2 regions of the Paenibacillus graminis genome follow, and region 2 is predicted to be linked to the other one. Evidence: predicted binding sites of a transcription regulator. Region 2 holds the regulator's gene; the other holds the start of a gene.
What was found. Region 2 encodes CtsR, which represses protease genes until heat stress. Its sites were predicted from a motif close to ATGGTCAATAAAGGTCAAACA; they were not measured.

Region 1: a site for CtsR is predicted at 1,986-2,006, ahead of clpP (ATP-dependent Clp endopeptidase proteolytic subunit ClpP). Genes of this name have one in related genera too.

The regions. Positions count from the first base shown of each region.
Region 1 covers NZ_CP009287.1:175,584-180,007, forward strand. The annotation lists gene PGRAT_RS00870 (PdaC/SigV domain-containing protein) at 1-456, shown strand, start outside; gene PGRAT_RS00875 (GDSL-type esterase/lipase family protein) at 590-1,228, shown strand; gene clpP (ATP-dependent Clp endopeptidase proteolytic subunit ClpP) at 1,304-1,900, opposite strand; tRNA gene PGRAT_RS00885 (tRNA-Arg) at 2,094-2,168, opposite strand; gene PGRAT_RS00890 (sugar-binding transcriptional regulator) at 2,514-3,566, shown strand; gene gap (type I glyceraldehyde-3-phosphate dehydrogenase) at 3,683-4,424, shown strand, end outside.
Region 2 covers NZ_CP009287.1:6,473,591-6,478,014, forward strand. The annotation lists gene mcsB (protein-arginine kinase McsB) at 1-1,063, opposite strand, end outside; gene mcsA (protein-arginine kinase activator protein McsA) at 1,092-1,616, opposite strand; gene PGRAT_RS28145 (CtsR family transcriptional regulator) at 1,646-2,107, opposite strand; gene PGRAT_RS28150 (GNAT family N-acetyltransferase) at 2,544-3,716, opposite strand; rRNA gene rrf (5S ribosomal RNA) at 4,132-4,248, opposite strand; rRNA gene PGRAT_RS28160 (23S ribosomal RNA) at 4,387-4,424, opposite strand, start outside.

The sequences.
Region 1 (4,424 bases), 870 kb from region 2:
GCGGAAAAAGAGATTGCGAATAAATCCTCAGATGATCGGCCATATGAGTATGACGGCGGATACGTGATCACTTACAACCAGGACGGCATCCTAAGTCTCATTACACAGCAGTATGAGTACACCGGAGGGGCTCATGGTATGACCTACCGCAATGCGTTTACCTTCTCTCTGAAGGACGGCAAGCGCCTGCTGATCGGGGATGTGCTGAAGGCCAACCCCAACTACAAAAAAGAGCTGAATGCCAAGCTGTCCAAGCTGTTTAAGGCTGACGGCGGCTACCAGGGCGGTTTCAACGGCCTTAACACTGAGAAGAACTTTTACGTGAAAGACGGGAAGATGGTAGTCTTCTTCCAGCTCTATGAATACACTGCATATGCTGCAGGTTTCCCTCAGTTTGAGTTCACCTTTAAGGAATTGCTGCCGGATGGCAGCAGCCCGTTCGCCGGGCTGAAATAGTACAATTTTTAATAAAATAACAGATGAGTCCGCTCCGCGTATGACGTGTATGGACACCTTTCTGTTACCTAATGCCTCCCCGGTTCATAAGCTAAAAGAGAAACCAGCTTATACGCAGGGGAGGAAAGAAGAGATGAGCTATCAGTACACGGCCATTGGCGATTCCTTGACGACCGGATTCGGAGCGCTGCCTGGGAACGGATTCGTGCCGGTGTACCGCAGAATGGCTGAGGGACGGCTGCGCGAGCCCGTCGGCGCTGTGAATCTTGGCATCAATGGATTAACTACGGCTGCGCTGGAGCAGCGTCTGAACAGTTACCCCATATTCCGCCAATCCATCCGGGATGCAGAGATCATTACTATATCGATCGGTGGGAACGATCTGATCAGGGCAGCCAAAGCTGTGTCATTTCGTCCGAGTGACCTGTCTCCTGCACTGGCGCGGGCGCTTCACGAATGCAAAAGAAATTTCGGTGGGATTATGGGTTCGCTCCGGCAATTGAAGAACGGAAGCCGACAGCCCTACATCATCCGGATAGTAGGACTTTATAATCCTTATCCTCAGCTAACGGAAGCTACAGACTGGGTACGCCAGTTTAACGCCTTTGCTGCGGGTTATAGCAGCAGTGTATGCGGGTTTGCCTCCATCTATCATGAGTTTGCCGGCAATGAGCGCAGCCTGCTGTCTCTGGATCATGTGCATCCGAATGGAAGAGGTTACCGTGTAATCGCCGGTAGGCTGGATTCTCTGGGTTACGGGCGGCTGGGATGACATGCTTGTTATGCAAATACAGAAGAGGCTGCACCAGACCAATGGTCCGGGCAGCCTCTTTGTGATGTGCTTAAATTATACGCCTGAAGGAAGCGTCTTCTCGATAACCTTATCGACAATACCATATTCAGCTGCATCAACAGCACTCATGAAGTAGTCGCGGTCTGTATCCTTCTCGATGCGTTCCAGCGGCTGGCCGGTACGTTCTGCGAGGATACGGTTGAGCTTGTCGCGAAGCTTAAGGATACGGCGGGCGCGGATTTCGATGTCCGTAGCCTGTCCTTGAGCACCGCCCAGCGGCTGGTGAATCATAATTTCGCTGTTTGGCAGAGCGAAGCGTTTGCCCTTGGCACCGGCATTCAGCAGGAAGGCTCCCATGGAAGCGGCCATACCCACACAAATCGTGGAAACATCCGGCTTAATGTACTGCATTGTATCAAATATAGCCATTCCGGCTGTAATGGAACCGCCGGGGCTGTTCACATACAGGTGAATATCCTTATCCGGATCCTCGGCAGCCAGGAAGAGCATTTGTGCGATGATGGAATTGGCTACCACGTCATTAACCTCCGTTCCGAGGAAAATGATGCGGTCCTTCAGCAGGCGGGAATAGATGTCATAAGCGCGCTCGCCGCGGTTGCTCTGTTCTACTACCATAGGAATATAACTCACGTGGAAAACCTCCTTGAATTGGTTCTTCGAATGTGTTCATTGTTACTGTTACCGTAATAACCACATGATAAACAAATTCAAACAAAAAGTCAAAGAAAGTCAAACTTAGTTAATAAAAAAAGAGCCAATCAGCGGCTCTTTGGTTAAATACTATAAGTAGGTGCTGCTAAATTATGTACAAAATAGAAATTAATGGCGCGCCCGCCAAGAATCGAACTTGGATCTCAGGCTTCGGAGGCCTACGTCATATCCATTGGACCACGGGCGCAACAAAAATTATTATAATCTATTTATGGATTAATTGCAATGGATTAATTCTGCTGCTGCAAAAATAACTTCGTCTTGCTCGTTATAGTGGCCGCTAGTTCGGGAGAGTTCCCGCATAGCCGTTCATACCTGCCGGGATTTTATGAGCTGGTCACGGGACTTTCAGCACTTTCCTTCGTGCGGCAGATGTATAAGATGAAAAGAGGTTGAGAATTATACTCTCGGAAGACTTGCACTCCGCGTAATATTTGGGTAGAATATGGGTGGGACTTAAAAAGTTAACCCGGGACGTTTTAAGACCATGTACAAGGGAATAAGAGGAAGACGAAGTTGCAGGAGTGAAGGCATGCGTAATTTATTAGAAATCCAAAAGCAGCTTCTGCCTGATCTCATGGAAACCCTTAAGAGACGTTACACGATTCTGCATCAGATCATGCTGTCCGATATTATTGGGCGCAGAACGCTGGCCGCTTCGCTTGATATGACCGAGCGGGTACTGCGCGCCGAGACGGATCTTCTGAAATCGCAAGGGCTCATTGAGATCGAGAGCGTAGGCATGCGCGTAAGCGATGCCGGACGCAGACTGCTTGACCTGCTGGAGCCAATCGCCAAGAGCCTGTTTGGCCTGGATGATCTGGAGGAGAAAATTCGTACAACGTATGGTCTGAACAAAGTTATTGTTGTACCCGGTGATTGCGAAACGTCGCCGTTCACCAAGCGTGAACTGGGACGCGCGGGCGCCAAAGCACTGCTCGGCGTACTGCGTTCCGAAGATACTGTTGCCGTTACCGGCGGTTCAACGCTTGCTGAAATGGCAGACCAGCTCACACCACCAATCCCCCTTTCCTATAAGAATGCCTGGGTTGTCCCGGCACGTGGAGGGCTGGGTGAGAGCATGGAAATTCAGGCCAATACGATTGCTTCAACAATGGCCAAGAGGATTGGAGCCAATTACCGCCTCCTCCATGTACCTGATTTACTAAGTGAAGATGCGTACCAGTCATTGGCGCTCGACTTCAACATAGGGGAGATCGTGCAAATCATCCGCAGATCGCGTATTATTGTACACGGTATTGGAGATGCCATTGAAATGACCCGCCGCCGGAAGCTGGATGAGGCCACCATCTCAGAAATCCAGGAAGAAGGAGCGGTTGCCGAATCTTTCGGCTATTATTTTAACGAAGAGGGGCAAGTTGTCCATACCATGCTGACCATGGGGCTCCGCCTGGAAGATATCATCCGCACCGAAGTGGTTATCGGTATTGCTGGAGGCAAACGCAAGGCTAAGGCGATTCATGCGATGCTGCGCTTTGGACAGGAGGATATACTCGTTACCGATGAGGCGGCTGCTGTCGAAATTGGCAAGGAAATTGACAATCAGAGCCATACGGTCCTATAGTTTCCACAATATGGGGAGCAAGCGAAGGTATTATGCATTATACTTAACATTGTTGTCTTGACAAGCTTAACGGCTTGTCTTGAATAAATAAAACGAAATCTAGGAGGAACTATTCAATGAGTGTAAAAGTTGGTATTAACGGTTTTGGACGTATTGGACGCCTTGCATTCCGCCGTATTCAAAATGTAGAAGGTATCGAAGTGGTAGCAATCAACGACTTGACTGATGCTAAGATGCTTGCTCATTTGCTTAAATATGATACAACTCAAGGTAAATTCCAGGGAGACGTTGAAGTACATGACGGCTTCTTCAAAGTGAACGGCAAAGAAGTTAAGGTTCTGGCGAACCGCAATCCAGAAGAACTGCCTTGGGGCGACCTCGGCGTTGACATCGTTCTGGAGTGCACAGGCTTCTTCACAACTAAAGAAGCAGCTGAGAAGCACCTGAAAGGCGGAGCTAAAAAAGTAGTAATCTCCGCTCCAGCTACCGGCGACATGAAAACCGTTGTATACAACGTTAACCATGACATCCTGGATGGTACTGAAACTGTAATCTCCGGCGCATCTTGCACAACTAACTGCCTGGCTCCAATGGCAAAAGTCCTGAACGACAAGTTCGGAATCGTTGAAGGCTTGATGACTACCATCCACGCTTACACTGGCGACCAGAACACATTGGATGCTCCACACGCTAAAGGCGACTTCAGACGCGCCCGCGCTGCTGCTGAGAACATCGTTCCTAACACTACCGGTGCTGCTAAAGCCATCGGTCTGGTAATTCCAGCACTGAAAGGCAAACTGGACGGTGCAGCACAACGTGTGCCTGTAGCTACTGGTTCCCTGACTGAGCTGGTTACTG
Region 2 (4,424 bases):
AATGTTGTGATCCCAGTGTCTCCCGGAGCAGCTTCGCCCGGTACATATCGCGTTCGGTGGCCGTCATCTCGTCTCCGAACATTTTTTGCAGAAAGCCCGGCTGTGTCTTCACATTCAGCTCGTTGAGCACTGAAATCGACGGTCCTTCCAGAATCCCAAGATCAACTCCCAGCCTTAGGTCGGAGAGCCGCTGTGCGGACTCCTTCAGCTCCATCACGGCTGCATAAGACAAAATCCCGTAGGAACGTTTGATTCTGTCCGTAATCCGCAGAGCCGAATCGGCCAGCAGGCGCTCCCGTGCATTGCGCTCATGTTCTATAATCTGGGTGACTACGCTGTGCAGATTCTCAATAATCTCATTTTCAGTCTGCCCAAGCGTAATTTGGTTGGAAATCTGAAAGATGTTCCCTACTGCTTCGCTGCCTTCACCGTAAATTCCTCTTACTGTGAGTCCCACCTGATTCACTGCGGATAAAATCCGGTTGATCTGGTGAGTCATGACAAGTGCAGGTAAATGCACCATAACCGATGCGCGAAGCCCTGTGCCCACATTTGTGGGACAGCTGGTCAAATACCCTCTTCGATCATCAAAGGCGTAATTGACCGAGCCCTCAAAGATATCATCAATGGCTGTCGCCCTTACCCAAGCCTCTCTAACCTGCAGACCAGGGAACAGGCACTGAATGCGCAGATGGTCTTCTTCATTAATCATGATGCTGACCGACTCATCCTCATTCAGGATAACCGCACCGCCCCGGGAGTCATTGGCCAGATTAGGGCTGATGAGGTGCTTCTCCACAAGCACTTTTTTGTCCAGCTCATCGAGCTCATCCAGCTTCAGCAGTTGAAAACTGCCGAAATTCGAAGCTGCTTCCCCCTGAAAAACAGGAGCAAGCTGCTTCAGCACCTCTTCCGACTGCTCTGCCGAAGCCAGTAAAGGGAAGGGAAGATGCTCCAGATTGCGGGCGATCCGCATCCGGCTGCTGATGACAATTTCGGAATGACTGCCGCCGCAGCGCATCCAGTCACTAAGGGCTTGTTCGGTAAACCGGAGACTTGACATGTCTTATCCCCCCTATATATCAAAGACTTTACTCTTGTGGCATTTCTTTTTCAAGTTTTCGGATCTGGTCCCTCAGCTCAGCTGCGGTCTCAAATTCCTCTTCTACGATACTTTGCTGGAGCTCCTGCTTCAGCTCATCAATCTTGCGTTTGCACATGATCTGCGCTCCCGCCCGTTTGGGAAGCTTGCCAACATGAGCGGTGCTGCCATGCACCCGTCTGAAGAGCGGGTCCAGCGTGCTGTCAAAGTATTTATAACAGGAGCTGCAGCCAAAACGCCCAAGCTTGCTGAACTGGGAATAAGTCATGCCGCAATTCTCACACCGCAGACCCTGTACAGTCTGGGCCGCTGCATTTTTTTCCTTGCCGGCTCCTTCCAGGTCCAAGAGACCCGACAGCAGGCTGTGGATAGAGAACCCTCCAGCCGTTCCCGGAATTAGCTCACCTTTCTCACGCGCACAGCTTTCACAAATATGAAACTCCGTCTTTTCCCCATTCACAATCTTGGTGAAATGAAGTGTCGCCGGTTTGACCCCGCATTCCTGGCAAAGCATAAGCGGTGTCCCTCCTTCAGATTTGACCATTATTTGCCCAATAAGGAGATTAGCATGGCCTTCATTAGCTTGGCACGAATCTCATCCCGGTACGGCAGATTGACCGTCAGGCATTCCCGGGAAACAGCGGCGCGCAGGAGACACGCTTCACGCTTGGTTAGAAACCGGGCCTCCTCCAGCTGATAAATCAGTCCTTCGGCGGAATTTTGATCGATATCCTTTCCTATTGTAGAATTGAGATGGGCGTACAGTGCCACATTCTGCGGGAGCTCGAAACGCTGAATCCGAATGTAGCCGCCGCCGCCGCGCTTGCTCTCAACTACATAGCCCTTTTCCAAAGTAAAACGTGTACTGATGACATAATTGATCTGAGACGGTACGCATGAGAACTGGTCCGCCAGGTCATTACGCTGAATTTCCACCGTACCTTCGGGACTTTCATGCAAAATATTCTTCAGATATTGTTCGATAATATCAGAGATATTACGCATCACTCATCCTCCAGTGTTCAAAGCTTATAGTACCTCTTACCTGTGCTTCCGTCCGGTGATGATCTCTAAGAACTTAACCCAAGTGTATTAGCCCGAATCGGGGTGAACCCAGCATTAAGCTTCCTACAGCATCTAGCCGGAGATAAACCAAAAAAGCCATTCATGAAGAGCCTGCCGCCATTGTGTTGTTGCCTTTCATCAGAGACTGATTCCGAGCTGCGTTGACTTTGACTTTCTTTGACTTTTTTCATATTATAACACATTCTCACTGAATTCCAAGGGGTTGCTTTTATTTTTTACTTTTTTGGCGTATTGTATTCCGTTCTTTCTCAACTAAGCGGCAAATTAATCGATCCGCAGGGGATTGTATTGGCTATAATTTGTAAAAAGCTCCCCCAGCTTCTTCACGAAGCCGGGAGAGCCCTACACTGCAGGATCAGAAAAAATCAAACAATGCTGTTTTAGCTTGGGGAATAACCTCTTCCAGCCAATCTAAGCCAGAAGAGCTTGCATTAAGCTGTCCGTACTTTGCCAGTTCCGCAGGCCGCTTGTAACCCAGTAGTATAACTGTGAGTGCTCCAATGGTGCAGCTCAAATCAGCAGCGGCCTTCTCACTATCCAAACGCTCAAAAGTTGCCGCCCCCTCAGCATTCACACTCCATAACCACAATCCGTTATTCCAAGGGGCCTGCTCATCTTCAATATACAGAGTCCGGCTCTCAAGGCTGTTGAGGCTCTGGAAGGTAAAATTCTCTATAAAGGTCCGCGCATTCACAATCCGTGCCATAAAGTATGGATAATTCTCCTGCGGAATCCGCGGATCCGGGAGCAAATAAGGAAGGATATCATCAGAAGGCACCAGCTTGAGCGAAGCTCCGGTAATCATCGAGTCATGGTTGGCCAGAAACGTCCACAAGCCTTGCCGCGCCTGTTCGTTCAAATAGATAAATTCATCAATGATTAGTTCGTTCTGCACTATTTTATACAGCACATAGCCTTCCGGCTCACCAAGCTCTGAGTAAAAAACACCATGATGCGTTTCCGCATCCAATACTCTATGCTTCCACCACTCCTGATCGCGCTCAAGAGTGCCATTGTATTCCGTTGCGAAGCGGCTGTACAGCCTTTCCAGTATTTCGAGAGCGGCTGAGTCCCGCTTCACCCTGCCCTGAATTTCAGTTTTTCGCGGAAATTTGTCCACAGGAATAGAGTACTTCTTATACTCACAGTAGACTTCCCAGCCGAATTTACGGTAAAAGGGGATCAAAAACGGATGCAGAAAAGACAACGTCTGTCCCGACTCATTCATCGTTTGCAGCGTATGTGATAAAAGCTTGGCCACAAGCCCCTGCCTGCGGTTCTCCGGCCATGTGGATACTCCGGCTATTCCACCCATAGGAAATACTTTGCCTTGTATGTAGACCTGAAGCGGAAGCAATGTCAATTGTGCACCCAGCACCCCGTCCTCAAAGACTCCCCATACTCTTTCCGGCCTGAACTTCTGCCTGGCTTCAACTCTGTCTTCGCCCGCAACCTTATATTTAAAAGCATATTCGGACAAGCTCAAGGCCGCTTCAAACTCCTCGGATTGCAATTGCCTGATTTCCACTTCCGCTCACCTCATCAAAGTTAGTATTAGTACTCTCTAGGTGAGTATAACAAGCAAAACGCCTCAGCGCTAATCCGCCAGAGAAATTCTAATCCCCACAAGTTATCCACAGATAAAAAACAAAACAATTCACGATCAAACGACTTTATATATCTACAAAATAGTTATCCACCATTTCCGGGACATTATCCACATAATCCACTTTTTATCCACAAAAACCGTGAATTACTAGGGTTTCCGCTTGACTCATCCACATTCTTATGTATTTAAGCTGAGAATTGGTGTATAGATTGCTTGCTGCAATTGTATCCACATGTGTGCAACTTTTCTGAAGTTGCTGAAAATTATCCACAGCTTTTCCACAACCCTGCACAACGCAAAAAAGCCACTGTCAGTAACTCAACAGTGGTCATGTGCTTGGCGGCGTCCTACTCTCCCAGGACCCTTCGGTCCAAGTACCATCGGCGCTGGAGGGCTTAACGGTCGTGTTCGGGATGGGTACGCGTGGAACCCCTCCGCTATCGCCACCAAACATGATTTTTGCGCTGATTTCACTTCCGCGTATTCGCTTCCGCAAAATATCAGTCCTTATAAAGGACATGCAGCTTAAAATCGTTCAGGTCTTGATCGCCTGAAAACTGAATCCGAAACGAATCTGCGTTTTACTTTTTTGGATAAGCCCTCGACCGATTAGTATTGGTCAGCTCC